Regions from separate parts of the Planococcus sp. MB-3u-03 genome, predicted to be linked through region 2. Evidence: riboswitches for the same ligand, from Rfam matches in the RefSeq annotation. Region 2 holds a riboswitch; the other holds the start of a gene.
What was found. A riboswitch is a leader RNA that binds a small molecule or an ion and turns the genes downstream of it on or off. The one in region 2 is predicted to bind thiamine pyrophosphate.

Region 1 (7,984 bases), 660 kb from region 2:
TGCGGGTAGTGCTCCATTACAACGGGGCGTTTTCAGACGAAATCATCATGGCAATTATCGAAGCGATTATCAAAAGCAAAAGCAAGAAAGGCTGCAGAAGCCTTTCTTTTTATGGATAAAAATCCTGTAAAACTTTCTGGTTGCATTTTTCTTTAACGGGTTTATATTATGTGAGGCATCAATTAATGAGGGGTCAATTAATATTTCTCAAAACAATTAGGATAGAAAAGGAGCAATTTACCATGAACACTGCAAAACAAAAACCAATGATTTCAATGAAATCGTCAATGGGCGCCGTTCCATTAAACAATACGATCCGGACGTGAAAATCAGCCGCGAGGAAATGACCGAAATCCTGAAACAGGCTTCCACGGCGCCATCTTCCATCAATATGCAGCCTTGGCGTTTTGTTGTTATCGACAGCGCAGAAGGAAAAGAAAAGCTTGCGCCGCTGGCATCTTTCAACTTGGAAAAAGTGATGAGTGCATCAGCTGTCATTGCCGTGTTCGGCGACCTCAACAACATTGAGTACGCAGAAGAGATTTATGGAAAAGCTGTAGAACTCGGTTATATGCCGGAAGAAGTGAAAGAATTCCAAGTCGGCTACTTCAAACCTTTGTATGAAGGCATGTCCAAAGAGCAGATGAAAGACATCGTGCTATTGGACTCAGGGCTTGTATCTATGCAATTGATGCTCGTTGCCCGTGCATTCGGCTACGACACCAACCCAATCGGTGGCTACGACAAGGAAAAAATCGCTGAAACGTTCGGCCTGGACAAAGAGCGGTATGTGCCAGTCATGCTTCTCACGATTGGTAAAGCCGCCAACGAAGGCTTCCAGTCGTACCGCTTGCCGGTCGAGACGACCACGACCTGGAGCTAAGCCAGCCAATCTTGAGTATTCGGTATTTATGTATTATATTTGACTGGTCAATGAATAGTGGGCACAGCTATCAATTGACTTCATCGATTATTTAGGAGGTCTTTCTATGCCGTGTTCATTTTCAAAGCAGGAACAAATGCTGCACCAGTTTAAGGGCCTGACCAATCAGATCAGCCCAAAGTTCGAGCGCTGCACAGGTATCAGTGCGTCACGCTATGAATTATTGTCCCAACTGTATAAGGTGGATGAAATCAATCAATCGACGCTTCAAAAATTGGTCAATATCGACGGCGCCGCGATTACGCGTCATTTGAAACAGCTAGAAGCGAGCGGAATGGTCACGAAGCGCAGAAATCCAGAGGACAACCGCGTGATTTTTGTCAGCCTGACCGATGAAGGCCGCGAGCGCATCATCGAATACCGGAAAGAAAATATGGGCTTCGTTAAGCAAATGCTCCACGATTTCACGTCTGAGGAAGTGGATGCGCTAAGCGATATGCTACAACGTATGCAAGACAATATCGTTGATTATTAAAAAAATATAAATTAAAGGATGGCGAAAACATATGATGATTATCCACGCACATTTGCAAGTAAAACCTGACCAAGAACAAGCGTTTTTAGATGAAGGCAAAACTCTTATTGAAGCATCGCGTCAAGAACCAGGCAATGTACAATACGATTTGATGAAATCGGTCGAGCAGGACGGCCATTACACGATGGTCGAAGTATGGAAAGATGCGCAAGCAATCGAAGCCCATAACGCGAGCGAGCATTTCACGGCATTTTCGAAAAAAGCAGCCGGATTCATGAGCGCGCCGATGGAACTCAAAGTCTATAGCGGTGAAGCTGTCCCAATGTAAGAAAAACTTGTTTGTTCAAATGAGATGCCAGACAGTGCTTGAACATCTCGGTGAACTGTGACAAGATAGACCTTGAAAGACAAATGCTAATTTCATAAAACACATGTGGGGAATCGGTGTTGCCGATTGAGAGAATATCCGTGAGATATTGACCCTTGGAACCTGAACTGGCTAATACCAGCGGAGGGAACATATTCAAATCGGTCTATTCTGCGATGATATGCGCCCAAGGTTTCTATAACCTTGGGCGCTTTTTTGTATCCGCAATTGGATATGTCCCCTGAATCAGCTCCTGAAATCATCTTTTATGAATTCATTCAGAGGGGGAAACAAGATGAAAAAATGGACGATTGCCATTGCGCCGGTATTGCTGCTGGCGGCATGTACAGACGAAGCGGAAAATCCGGGCAGCGATGTGGCGAATGAACAACAGGGATTACAAGAAGTGACGATGGTGTTGGATTGGACGCCAAATACCAACCACACCGGATTGTATGTGGCGCAGGAAAAGGGCTATTTTGAAGAGCAAGGGCTCGATGTCGAAATCATCTTGCCGGGTGAAGCGGGCGCCAATCAATTGGTCGCCTCCAACCAGGCGGAATTCGGCATCGGGGCACAGGAAAGCTTGACGGAAGCGAGAGTCCAGGGAATCCCGATCGTCTCGATCGCGGCGCTCATCCAGCACAACACGTCCGGATTTGCATCACCTAAAGACAAAGGCATCGAATCGCCGAGTGATTATGAAGGGAAAACTTACGGCGGATGGGGCGCGCCGGTCGAAAAAGCAGTGCTTGGGTCCATCATGGAACAAGACGATGCCGATGTGGGAAAAGTCGACATCGTCAATATCGGCAATAGCGACTTTTTCACAGCGGTCGAACGCGACATTGATTTTGCGTGGATCTATTACGGCTGGACGGGAATTGAAGCCGAACTGCGCGGCGATGAATTGAACATGCAGTATTTGACGGACTACTCGGACAAACTGGATTATTACACCCCGATTCTGATGACCAATGAAAACTTGATTGCAGAAAATCCGGAAACCGTTCGTGCATTCACCAAAGCAGTGTCGCAAGGCTATGAATTCGCCATCGATGAGCCGGAACAAGCAGCTGAGATCTTGATCGAAGCGGTACCAGATTTGGACCCGGAACTGGTGAATGCGAGCCAGAAATGGCTGTCGCCGAAATATCAGGACGATGCCGCGAAATTCGGCGAACAACAAGAGCAAGTGTGGGCGGATTATGCAGCTTGGATGTTCGGCAACGGGTTGCTGGATGAGGAACTGGACGTCGAGCAGGCATACACCAATGAATTTTTACCGGAGGAGGAAAACTGATGGGCAATGCACTATTAAGTATTCAAATCATCCCGAAAACCAAAAACGGGGAAGACGTTATTCCGTATGTGGACAAAGCGATTGCCGTCATTGAAAAGTCAGGCGTCCCGTACCAAGTCAATCCATTGGAGACGACGATGGAAGGGGATCTGGCGCAGTTGTTTTCAATCGTCGAAGAAATGAACGAAGCGATGATCGAGTGCGGCAGTTCGAACGTCATCTCACAAATCAAAGTGCTGTATCAGCCGAGCGGCGCGTCGATGGATAAATTGACGGAGAAATACCGGCCGTGATGATTGTGCGAAAAGGATGGAGACCGGTTCTGGTCCTCATCCTTTTATTGATCATCTGGCAAGTGCTGGTGCCACTGTTTGAAGTGCCGGACTGGCTATTGCCGACCCTTATCAGATCGGGCTGGAAGCGGTAAAAGTTGGCCAAAACTACAGCGGGCATCTGATTGCGACAATTCGTTTGTCGATCCTCGGCTTTTTATCGGATCGTCGATAGGGCTCGGCGTCGCGATGCTCCTCCATCTCGTGCCGAAACTGCGGGAGACCTTTTATCCTTTGTTGATTTTATCGCAAAATATCCCGATTATCGTTTTGGCGCCGCTATTGGTCATTTGGTTCGGCTTCGGCTTTGTGCCGAAACTGATTATCATCATTCTCGTGTGTTTTTCCCGATCACTATCGCGGCACTTGACGGGTTCAGGCAGACGAGTGGCGAGTTGCTGCATTATATGAAAATGGCCGGAGCTAACAGACGCCAGATTTTTGGAAACTCGAATGGCCGCATGCGATGCCGTCGATCTTTTCAGGCTGGAAATGTGCGGCGACCTATAGCGTCATGGGCGCTGTCATTTCTGAATGGCTCGGGGCGCAGGAAGGCATCGGCGTCTATATGACGCTCGCCTCGTCGTCATTCCGGACGACGCAAGTATTTGTCGCGATCCTGTTGATCATGTGTTTGAGCATGCTATTTTTTGCGGCGATCGTGTTACTCGAAAAGCGGGTCATCCGCTGGAAAACGAGCGGGGGAGGGAATTTGAATGGCTGAATTGGCGATTGAGCAATTGACGAAAAGCTTTGACGGGACCGAAGTGCTGAAAGAGTTATCATTGAATATAGGAGACGATGAATTTGTCGCCGTGCTCGGCCCTTCCGGCAGCGGTAAAAGCACGTTATTTCATTTAATTGGCGGGCTTTATGAGCCGGATGCAGGAAGTATTCTATTGGGCGGCGAGAACATCAACGGCCAAAAAGGCTCCGTCAGCTATATGCCGCAAAGCCCGTCGCTGCTTCCGTGGCGCACCGTGCTGGACAATGTTTTGTTAGGGGCTGAGATCGCCGGTCACAAAGACCAGCAAGCAGCCATTCAAATGATGGAAAAAGCAGGCCTGGCAGGTTATGAGCAATCGTATCCGCACCAATTGTCCGGCGGCATGAAGCAGCGCGCCGCCTTTATCCGCAGCCTATTGAGCCCACAGCCGCTCATTTTGCTGGACGAACCGTTTTCAGCGCTCGATGAATTCACCCGTTCAGAAATGCAAAAATGGCTGCTTGATATTTGGCAGCATAATAAACGCTCGATTCTTTTCGTCACGCATAATATAGAAGAAGCTTTGTTTCTCGCAGACCGAATTCTGGTGTTATCGGAAAAACCTGCGCGTGTCCTCGCTGAGTTTAAAGTGGGTTTCGCGAGGCCGAGAGCAGAAGACATCACTTTGACAGAAGAGTTTCTGCAACACAAGAAGGACATTTATAAAGTGTTGAAGAAAGGGACAGGGGAATAAGGTTTTAAGCGCATATTGAAGTGGTTTTCGAACTGGATACAGAAGGAGGGGCAGCGATGGATACGTGGTTTGGTGCAAGATCCGATTATCCGTTCGAGCTTTTTTCCGTAAGCCATCTAGTGGTACTGGCAATCGCTTTGACAGGGTTCCTTTGCCTGATCCTTTTGAGAGATAATTTAGCCGCTAAAAATGCCTTGTTCCAGCAATTACGCTGGCTGCTTTTTCTTGTGCTGCTCATCTCTGAAGTGTCCTATCAATATTGGGCCATTAGCCACGAGTATTGGAGCTTCAACCGTTATATGCCGCTCCATCTATGCGGCGTCGCTTCTATCACCGCCATGATCGGCTTAGTCACTTTGCACCCATTTTGGATCCGCCTATCTTTTTTCATCGGCATCGTGCCCGCGGCTTTGGCACTGGTGACGCCGGATATGCCGTATGATTACCAGCATTACCGGTTTTGGAAATTCTTTGTCCATCATACCGCTATCGCATGGGCATGTTGGTTTTTGGCTTTGGCTATGCCAAACGCACTTACATGGCGCTCGGTGTTTTCGGTTTATGGCCTTTTGCTCGTCTATGCCGCGTTCATCGGCTTTTGGGTCAATCCACAGACTGGCTCGAATTATCTTTACCTGTCGCAGCGGCCATCTACCGTCTCGCCCTTGGATTTCTTCGGGGACGGCGTTTGGTATTATATCAATTTATGCTTAGTTGCTTTCTTTTTATTTGCGGTTCAGTACGGGATATTCCGCTGCCTCTTTAAAAACAGTTTCTGAAGACAACTGAATCAGTTCATAAACTAGCTGCAGAGGACGGAAAAGCTTCCGTTTCCGGCAGCTTTTCGGTTTTAAATAGAGGACTAATTGCATATTTAGAGAATAGAAGGGGACATAGAAGAAAGGGTGGCGGGGATGGATTGGGTAGTCGTACTGAGCTGGACATTGAACTCTTTGTTGCTGTTGAATATCGTGCTCGCGCTGGTAATCATCTTCAATGAAAGGCGGGATGCAGGGACTACTTGGGCATGGCTATTGATTTTGTTTTTCTTGCCGATTCTCGGATTTATTGTCTATTTGTTTTTCGGCAGGCATTTGACCAACAACAACTTTTACAATTTGAGCGAAGACGAACAATCTTATTACACGCGGCAAGTCGAATCACAAGTCCAGCGCATACAGACAGGGGAAGCGGAGTATGATGAAGAGCTGTTGAACAAATATGAGCAATTGCTGATTATGAATTTGCGGTCGTCCAAATCGCTCGTCAGCTTCTACAACGAAACCCGTATATTCTCTGAAGGCAACGAGAAGTTCGATACGATGATCGAAGACATCAGCCATGCGCAGGAAGAAGTCAATGTCCAATATTACATCATTAAACGAGATGCGCTCGGCCAGCGGTTATTCGATGCTTTGCTCGAGCGTGCCAAAGCCGGAGTCAAGGTACGGCTTCTCTATGATGCAGTCGGGTCGAAGAGTTTAAAACAATCGGATTTCAAGGAATTGATCGAACATGGCGGCGAAGTGGAAATCTTTTTTCCGTCCAAATTGGGAATCAATTTCCGCCTCAATAACCGCAACCACCGGAAAGTATGCATCGTTGACGGGAAAATCGGCTATATTGGTGGGTTTAATGTTGGGACGGAATATTTAGGCGAAGTGGAGAAATTTGGGTATTGGCGTGATGTCCATTTGCGCATAGAAGGCGATGTCGTCCAACACATCCAGGACCGTTTCGTCTTGGACTGGAATTATGCCAACCAGTATAAGAGCCGCGATGACATTTTCTGCTTTCCCACGCATCAAATCAAGAACTTCTCGCCGATGCAAATCGTTACGAGCGGGCCAAATTCCCATACCGAGCATTTGAAAAACATGAAAATCAAAATGATCTCTTCGGCAAAACGTGAAATCTACATCCAGACACCGTATTTCATTCCTGATAAAAGTTTTATGGACGCCTGTAAGATGGCCTTGCTGAGCGGTGTAAAAATGAATATTATGATTCCCGGCAAGCCGGACCATCCATTTGTTATGTGGGGATCCTGGTCGTTCCTTGGCGAATTGCTCGATTACGGAGCGGACGTCTATTTATACGATCGTGGTTTTTTGCACTCCAAGACGATGACCGTGGACGGCGAGATTTCAACCGTCGGGACCACGAATCTGGATGCCCGCAGCTTCCGCTTGAATTTCGAAATCAATACGCTGGTGTTCAACCGCCGGATTGCGCTGGAACTGGAGTCTTTGTTCGAGTCGGATACGGCCGATTGCCGCAAATTGACGAAAGAACTCTACGCAGAGCGCGACTGGACCATCAAGCTGCGCGAAGGTTTTGCCCGCTTATTGAGCCCGATCTTATAATTTGTGATAGTTACGTGTGGAATGTGGGTTGAAGAAGTCTACTATTCCAGTACGAATTAAAATAGAATTGTTTTTCTACATTCAAAATTCAATGATCTATCTAAGTATTTGGAGAAGCGTTCGCTCGACTCCTGTGGATCAGCGAGACGACCGAGACCCCGCAAGACGCGAAGCGGCTGAGGAGGCTTGGGCGCGAGCCCACGGAAAGCGAGCGATAAGCTTCGGAAAATACAACTTCTTATCTTTCTCGACAACCTGAAAAAAGCTGGAACCTAAAATGGTTCCAGCTTCTTTATTTGCCCGAAGTTTTCAAGGCCTACAAGCGCTTCTGTGACATGGCTTCGCGCATATGGCGGAGTGCCGTCTTGCCTTCGTCTCCACGGGCGATCATGACGTTCGTGTAGAGCGCATCGATCAAGCTGAGTTGCGCGATGCGGGAAGCGAGGGCTTCCGAGCGGAAATCCGTTTCTTCCGACAAAGTGTACAGGACAATATCCGCCTCTTTGGATAAAGGTGATTTAGCGAAATTGGTTACACAGACGATCGTCACTTCTTTTTCCTTCAAGACGTGAAGCACTTCCAGGACATCGCGCGTGCTGCCGGAGTGGGAGATGACAATGGCCACATCGCCTTTGGTGAGCTGGGATGCGGACATAAGCTGCAAATGGGCGTCCATATTCATCGCCACATGAAGGCCGAGGCGGACAAATTTATGATAGCCGTCCATAGCGATCATCG
Region 2 (7,984 bases):
GTTTTCCCTTCAAAAAGCAGATTCATCTTATCCCTCTTCTGCAGTCAATTTGATGAATTCCTCGACATCTTTTGTACATAAGGCAATGCCTTTTTCCCAGAATCCTTTTTCGGTAATGTCTTCCCCGAGATGCTTCATGGCCAATTGTTCTGTACTCATGATCGCTGTGTCACGGAGCAAGGCCATATATTTCTCTTCGAACCCTTCTCCTTCTTCTAGCGCTTTCGCGTAAACGCTGAGCGAGAAGAGATAGCCGAATGTGTATGGGAAATTGTAGAACGGCACATCGGTGATATAGAAATGCAATTTGGATGCCCAGAAATGCGGATGCCCTTCCGATAAACTGCCGGCAAACGCTTCCTCTTGGGCCTGTTCCATCAATTCGTTCAAGCGGTTCGCCGGGACCACGCCGTTTTTACGCTCTTCATAAAATCTCGTCTCGAACAGGAAGCGGGCATGGATGTTCATGAAAAATGCCACGCTGCGCTGGATTTTGTCTTCCAGCAAAGAGATTTTCTCTTCTTTGCTCACAGCATTCTTGACCGCTGCATCCGCTACGATCATTTCTGCGAAGGTCGATGCCGTTTCGGCGACGTTCATCGCATAGCTGCGGTTCAAATCATGCATAGGCTTCAGTGCATGCGTATGGAAAGCGTGACCCAATTCATGGGCCAATGTCGCGACATTCGACATCGATCCGCTATAGGTCATAAAGATGCGCGATTCGCTGCTTTTCGGGAGCGATGTGCAAAAGCCGCCCGGCATCTTATGCGCACGGTCTTCCGCTTCCACCCAACCATTTTTCAGCGCGTGGCGGAGAATTTCTCCAATTCCGGGCCGAATTCCCGAAATGACGGATGATGAATTCCGATCCTTGCGCGTAGTCGAACGACTGGGAATTTTCCACGACCGGCGCGTCGACATCGTACCAGGCAAGCTGGTCTTTGCCGAGCAATTGCGCCTTGCGTGCCAAGTAATCCGCAAATGGCTGTTTATGTTCGCTGATGGCCTGCCACATGACGTCCAAGGTTTCCTGTTTCATGCGGTTCATCTGCAACGGCTCTTCTAGCACATTATCGACGCCGCGCTTTTATACATCTGCAGCCGGAATCCCGCGAGCGAGTTCAAGGTTTTGGCAAACAGCTCTTCTTTTCGCCCCATGCCGCTTCAAGCTTGTCGTAGGCTTCTTTCCGTACGGTTGCATCTTGGTGGGAGCTCAAATTATTCGCCTGCCCCACCGACAAGGTCTTGTCTTCACCGTCAACATCCACTTGGACCGAGATCGAGGCGATCAGCAAATCGTATAATTCGCTCCACGCGTGATAGCCATCGATGCCGAGCGATGTAATGAGCCCTTCCTCTTGTTCAGACAATAGCCGTGTCGCTTCTTGGCGCCATTCGTCCAAGATGAAGGCAAATTCCTTCAAGTCTTCAGTCGAAAGCAGCTCTGACCAGACATTCGGATCCGTCTCCATGAGCGCCTGCTTGAATTTCAAGAAAGCACTTTGGAAACGGGATCGCATCAATGCATGTTCACTTTGCAGTAATGCCGCTTTTTGTCTTCGGTGTTTTGCGCCATCAAGCAGCCGATAAACGCTCCGGCTTGGCGAAGGTCCACCGATACATCACTGGTCTTTTCCAATAACGCCGCCACCTGCTGCGCGTCTGCTGTTCGTTTCGAACACCGAATGTTGCAGCGGCTTGTTCGAAATCGGCCAGCTTATCTGCTGTTGCGTCCAGATGCGTTCTCAATTCAGCTGAATCGCTTCCCCTGAAAACAAACTATCAAGCTCCCATACTTCCGGATATGTATTCGTCATCTTTTTCCCCTGCGGTCACGAATTTTCAAAATACATTAATAAGTATAACATCTCCTTCACCGAACGGGAACGGCGACCGCCTTGTACTTTTCACGATATCGCCATTTTCAAAACTTCCTGCACTTTCTTGTTGGTCGTGCGGGCTGGCGAGTTTATACTGATATTTGAGGAGGGATTTCATATGATTCGCGTACTGCTGATGACGCTGGCATTTATCGCTGTCGTCACCATGAATGCCTTGGCGAATATACTGCCGATCAACGGTCAGACTACCGGTGAAATCTCCGACCGTGTGCCGGTCCTCTTTACGCCGGCCGGTTATGCATTTTCCATCTGGTCCGTTATATATTTTATTGGCTATCTGGATCATCGGCTTTTGGCTGCGCTTGAAAAAGGAGTGCACCCTTCAGCAAAAGTCTCATTGTATTTCATCTTGAGCGCTGTTTTCAACATCGCCTGGCTGCTTTGCTGGCATTATGAGTTCTTTATTTGGTCGATCACTGCAATGATTACCTATTTATTGTCGCTGATCGCTTTGTACTTGGAATACGGAAACGACGAACGGGGCTTTACGGAACGTTTGCCGGTCTCTGTCAATCTGGGCTGGATCAGTGTCGCGACCATCGCTAATATTAGCTATGTTTTGACTTTCTACAGCTGGAGCGGCTGGGGGTTGAGCGATCAATTATGGACGGTCATCATGCTGACCGTAGCGACCGCATTGGCGCTTCACATACGCTTCCACCATTCGGACATCCCGCTGACTTTGGTATTCATCTGGGCGTTCGTCGCGATCGCCGTCCGCCACGGCATGGACGAGATGCTGGTCAGCACGGCAGCTTTATTCCTGAGCGGCGTTTTATTGACTGGCATCTTGTTGATCAAGAAAAAGCCGGCAAAACCAATTATGACGCCATAAAAAAACAACCATCGGCTGATGGTTGTTTTTTTATATTCGATGATTTTATTTTTCGAGTTTCGTCAGCAAAATCGGTTCGCCTTTTGTGACGAGTACGGTATGTTCGATTTGTGCGACGAGCGATTGGTCCGGCGTGATAAAGGTCCAGCCATCGCCTGATTCGATGATATGCTCGGCCTTTTGGGAAATAAACGGCTCGACTGCAAGCACCATGCCTTCTTTCAAGATTGTCGTTTCCCACGCATCGTAATAATTGAGGATATATTGCGGCGCCTCGTGAAGCGATTTTCCGACGCCATGCCCTGTCAGGTTCTTGATGACGAACAAGCCTTGGTCTTTCGCTTCGCGTTCGACTGCCTTACCGATCTGGTTCAGCTTGGCACCCGCTTTCACTTTCATCATGGCGCGTTCGAATGCGGATTCCGCCGCTTGGCAAAGCTTTTCTTTCGCTTCGTGCCCTTCTCCGACCACGAATGAAATTCCAGTGTCCGCAAAATAATCACCGTATGATCCGGACACGTCGATATTAACGATGTCTCCGTCATTTATGACGCGCTTTCCTGGAATCCCGTGCGCCACTTCTTCGTTGACGCTGATGCATGTATAACCGGGGAAATCGTATTCTGATTTCGGAGCAGAGACCCCGCCCCATTCTTTGAACAGGCGGCCGCCCAATTCATCGAGTTCTTTCGTCGTGATGCCGGGCTTCACGGCCGCTTTCATCGTTTCGCGGATTTCTGCCACCATCTGTCCGGCTTTTTTCAAACCTTCAATATCTTTTTCATTAGTCGCTATCATACTGACCCTTCTTTCAAACTATTCTATTTGAGCATTATAACATAGAATAAGCCGCTCTCGCCTCTCATACCTTTCGGGAAATTCCCATAAATAACCAATGAAGAGCGTTCATTATTTTCTTTATCCATCAAAAAAACCGCCTATCACTAGGCGGTTTTAATCATGAATCGGGCTGCGTCAAACGCGGCGCTGTAATGAACAGCAACGAGCAAACGATGGCCGCGACAATTGCGACCGGAATCATATAGGTGGCGTTGTAGACGGCTGAATAGATGAAGACATTGCCATCAGCAAACATGCCGAAGAACAGGATCCCCGTAATGACGTGGATCACATAACGGAGAAATGAACCAATCAAGACACCGAGTGCGACCATGACAATGATTTTCCCGGTCTTTTTCGCCTCCACGGCTTCCAAGTAGCGGCCCCGCATCATTCCGGCCAAACCGACGACGCCATATGCCAGCAAATAATCCAAAATGACTTGCATGACGACAAAGCCGAACGACAGCGGCGCAACCGAGATGAAACCAGTGACAATCTGCAGCAAGCCGACCAGAAGACCCGTGACGACACCGGCTGCGACGCCCCTCCGGAATGCCATCAGCACGATCGGAATCATGACCAAGCTGACCGATCCCCCTTGCGGCATGCGAAAGGCGATAAAATCCAATACAAAGCCGAGAGCTGCAAAAATCGCAATTTCGACCATTAACAATACACGTTTATTTCTCATTCAAACTGCCTCCTTTTGGATTTGCACATCACCAGAAGGGCCGTTTTTAAAAACCATATAAAAAACGGCGCCAGGACAGATCCTGGCGCCGCTTGGGCCGGTTTTCCATCCACATCCCTGCGCAAGCATTAACTTGCAGGTTCGAAGGGTAAGAACTTAATCGTTCACTCTCAGCCAAAGCTCCCCTTGTGGTGCATACAATTATTCCGCTATTATGTGTATTGTACACAACGTAAGTTTGGCTTGCAAGGCCGTTTCAGCCAAACGGATTAGGGTAGTTAGAAAATAGCAAACTTTGTGGAAGGTGGTGGAGGCAGTTTAAAAACTGCCGGATCAATGATTGATTTATTGAAGGATTTGATCAAAATCGAAAGCGATACGAAAGAAGGGGCGAATGAAGCGCTGATGTTCTGCTCTGCCTGGCTCAAGGCGAAAGGCGAAGAAGTCGAAGTACACGATAATGACGGCTACCTCATGCTGACAGCAGCTAAAGGGCAAGGTGCCGAAAAGATCATCTGGAACGGCCATGTCGACGTCGTGCCGGGACATAAAGAGCAATTCTCCCCAATCGAAGAAGGCGACAAACTGTATGGCCGCGGGTCGGCCGACATGAAAGCCGGGGTCGCGGCGATGATGCAGGCATTTGTTGACCTCGATGCTTCCGCCTTGCCGCGCGAAGTGCACCTGCATATCGTCACAGACGAAGAAATTGGCGGGCGCAATACATCGAAATGGCTGGTCGATCAAGGTCATTACGGCGATTTCGTCATTTGCGGCGAGCCGACCCATTTGAAGATCGGCTTACAATCAAAAGGCATACTAAGAATGGATTTGACATTCAAAGGCAAACCGGCACACGGTTCGCGCCCATGGGAAGGCATCAACGCCATCGAATCGGCGATGAAATTCCATGCCGGCATGAAAGATTTGCCGTTCCGTAAAGAATCGACGGAATACTATGAGCAGCCTTCCGTCAACTTGCCGATCATCAATGCCGGCGACCGTTATAATGTCGTACCGGAAATCTGCAAGATGTCCTACGATATCCGCTTCATGCCCGGGCAAGACAAAGACGAGATCGTCCGCCAGATGGAACAGCTGGCCGAAACACTCGATGTTGACATGGAATTCAAAGCGAGCGGTTCGACCCCTGCTTTGACGACGACGGACGACCATCCGTACATCCAGACCTTGATGAAGGCCGTCGAATCGACGCTTTCGGAACAGCCGGTATTGTTCGGCCAGCACGGTGCTGCCGACACCCGTTATTATGCCGAGAAAATCGGCGGACAAGGCGCCATCGAGTTCGGGCCGAGCGGAGACGACTGGCACGGCAACGCAGAATACGTCTCCATTTCAAGCGTCCATTCCTACAAGGATATTTTAATCGCGCACGCCATCGCCCCGACCGATGTTTAATAAAGGCTGAAACCGGGAAAACTCTACTAAACCTCAATACGAAAAATGAATGGAGCGATAAATATGGCTATTGGAAGACTTGTCAGATCTGCGATTAAATACGGACCGATTGCTTACCCGATCATCCGCAAAGTGATGAACAACCGCAAAAGAACAACGCAAACAATGAAAACGATGCACGCAACCGCAGCGATTCACGAAAAGCCGCTGAACGATAAAGGCCGGAGAAAATGATCCATTTTCTCCGGCCTTTTTATATGGTTCAAGCTTTTAAATGAGCGGCAATGCTTGGCGGATCGCTAGATAATCCAGATCCTCGCCGTCGGAAGGCTTGGCGGCAGCCTCGTCACCTGAAGCGTCTTCAGAAGCAGGCTCTTCTTCTGCTTCATTCGCTTCACTTGATGGCTGTTCCTGTTCCTCTTCCTGCATTTGCTGGATTTCTTCAAAAGTAACAGGCGCCGGTTCCGGCAGTTCTGCATCTTCCACTCTAAACCCTTCCCCGTAATACTCGAAGAATGCGTTCGCCATCTCCTGATAGCCATTCATATTCGGATGGACATCCGCGGGATTCGGGACGAGGTCCACCGCATCCTCACCGAAACGGTCGGCTACATCGACAAATGTTGCGCCGGCTTGTTCTGCTTCCTGTTTGAGAATGGCGTTTAATTGTTCCAGCTGCCCAGCCGTGCCTTGCTTTTGGCTATCACGGGCGTGGGGATATGCAAAATAATAGCCCATGACATAGATATCGGCTGATGGGGCAAGCTCTTCCAGTTCAGCCAGAATCGTTTCGACGTTTTCACGCGCCGCATTCAGTGCGTAATCTGCCTGGATCTCTTCAAAACTCAAAGCGCCTTCAGCGGCATTTGCTTGCACAAGGCGCAACAAATCATTCGCACCGGCAGAAACTGTGATGATGTTCGCCTGGCCGAGCAGTTCTTTTGCTTCATCCGACTCGATGCTTTCCAAGACATCACCTGTGGTGAATCCAGGAAACGCCAAGTCTTTCGAATAAAACGCCAGCGGCTGGTTGCGCGTCAATTCCTGCGCAATCAAATCCGAATAGCCGCTGTCGATCGCCCGGTTCGGCGTCTGGCCTGCCGCCAGCGAATCGCCGATGGCTACATAAGCGGCAGGTATTTGTGGCTCCGCAGATGCCGGGTTTGCAGCCAATAACAAAAGCCCTGCCGCCATCACACTCATCGTCTTTTTCATATGCTCACCTCGTTAGAATGCCCAATTTCCTTTTCGGAAAATCGCTTCGGTCTTGCCGTCTTCCGTAATGCCATCAATATCCATCTCGCTCGAACCGATCATGAAATCTTCATGGACGATCGACGTATTCAATCCGTAATCCTTTAATTGATCGCGTTCCAAGTCTTTTCCGCCTTCGAGGCAAGTCGGGTAGGAATCGCCGATTGCCAAATGATTCGATGCATTTTCATCGAATAGGGTATTGTAGAACAAAATGCCGGAAGCCGAAATCGGCGATTCAACCGGCACAAGTGCTACTTCCCCAAGATATGCTGCGCCTTCGTCGGCTAAAAGCAATTCATCCAATAGTTCCTGGCCGATTTCCGCTCGCGCTTGTGTGATACGGCCGTTTTCGAAGCGCAACGTGAAGCCATCGATGATATTGCCTTGGTAAACGAGCGGCTTCGTATTGCGCACGGTGCCTTCGACTTCCAGTTTGGCCGGCACGGTATACACTTCTTCAGTCGGCATATTGGCGATGAACGGCACCTGGTCCGGCGTGCGGGAAGCGCCGCTCATCCAAATATGGCTATCTGGCAAACCGATCGTCAAATCGGTTCCTGGCGCACGGTAATGCAATTTCCGGTAGCGCCGTTCGTTCAATGCGGCCGCCCGCCGTTCCAAGTTGGCGATATGCTCCTGCCACAATGCGACTGCGTCACCGTCTCCGATGCGCACGGTCTGGAAAATCGCTTGCCACAGAGCGGCCATTTGATCCTGTTCATGTGGGAACACTTTTTGCGCCCATTTTTCAGAGGGGATCGCAACGATCGACCAAGCGATCTTATCGGATCCGACAGCCTGGCGATAGCGTTCCAATGCCTTTCCAGCGGATTTTTGCGCATCGCTTAAGCGTTTTGCCGGAATGCCTGTAAGCAAATCCGGGTCTTCCGCATCGATCCACAAGAATGCGCCTTTATGGTCGATGATAGCGTCGCGCTGTTTGACGACCCAATCCGGAAATTCGTGGAACGCGGCGTCCGGTGCCAATTCGTAATGCGTCCGTATAACTGACGGGTCCGAAAACGCGACATGGAC

Region 1: it holds a riboswitch for thiamine pyrophosphate, as region 2 does, so the genes downstream of both, CW734_RS09630 (ABC transporter substrate-binding protein) here and thiT (energy-coupled thiamine transporter ThiT) in region 2, are expected to answer to the same signal.

The regions. Positions count from the first base shown of each region.
Region 1 covers NZ_CP025135.1:1,664,230-1,672,213, forward strand. Annotated here, with positions in the region: gene CW734_RS09610 (GNAT family N-acetyltransferase) at 1-119, shown strand, start outside; gene CW734_RS09615 (nitroreductase family protein) at 236-883, shown strand; gene CW734_RS09620 (MarR family winged helix-turn-helix transcriptional regulator) at 990-1,418, shown strand; gene CW734_RS09625 (putative quinol monooxygenase) at 1,450-1,746, shown strand; TPP riboswitch at 1,843-1,953, shown strand; gene CW734_RS09630 (ABC transporter substrate-binding protein) at 2,081-3,088, shown strand; gene CW734_RS09635 (thiamine-binding protein) at 3,088-3,381, shown strand; partial or broken gene CW734_RS09640 (ABC transporter permease) at 3,381-4,144, shown strand; gene CW734_RS09645 (ABC transporter ATP-binding protein) at 4,137-4,880, shown strand; gene CW734_RS09650 (YwaF family protein) at 4,937-5,659, shown strand; gene cls (cardiolipin synthase) at 5,795-7,246, shown strand; gene CW734_RS09660 (MurR/RpiR family transcriptional regulator) at 7,563-7,984, opposite strand, start outside.
Region 2 covers NZ_CP025135.1:1,005,033-1,013,016, reverse strand. Annotated here, with positions in the region: gene CW734_RS06240 (GNAT family N-acetyltransferase) at 1-26, opposite strand, end outside; partial or broken gene CW734_RS19900 (M3 family oligoendopeptidase) at 28-1,820, opposite strand; gene CW734_RS06230 (hypothetical protein) at 2,002-2,739, shown strand; gene map (type I methionyl aminopeptidase) at 2,785-3,537, opposite strand; gene thiT (energy-coupled thiamine transporter ThiT) at 3,698-4,273, opposite strand; TPP riboswitch at 4,371-4,470, opposite strand; gene CW734_RS06215 (M20 family metallopeptidase) at 4,610-5,692, shown strand; gene CW734_RS18255 (hypothetical protein) at 5,756-5,926, shown strand; gene CW734_RS06210 (SGNH/GDSL hydrolase family protein) at 5,963-6,907, opposite strand; gene CW734_RS06205 (aminopeptidase) at 6,920-7,984, opposite strand, start outside.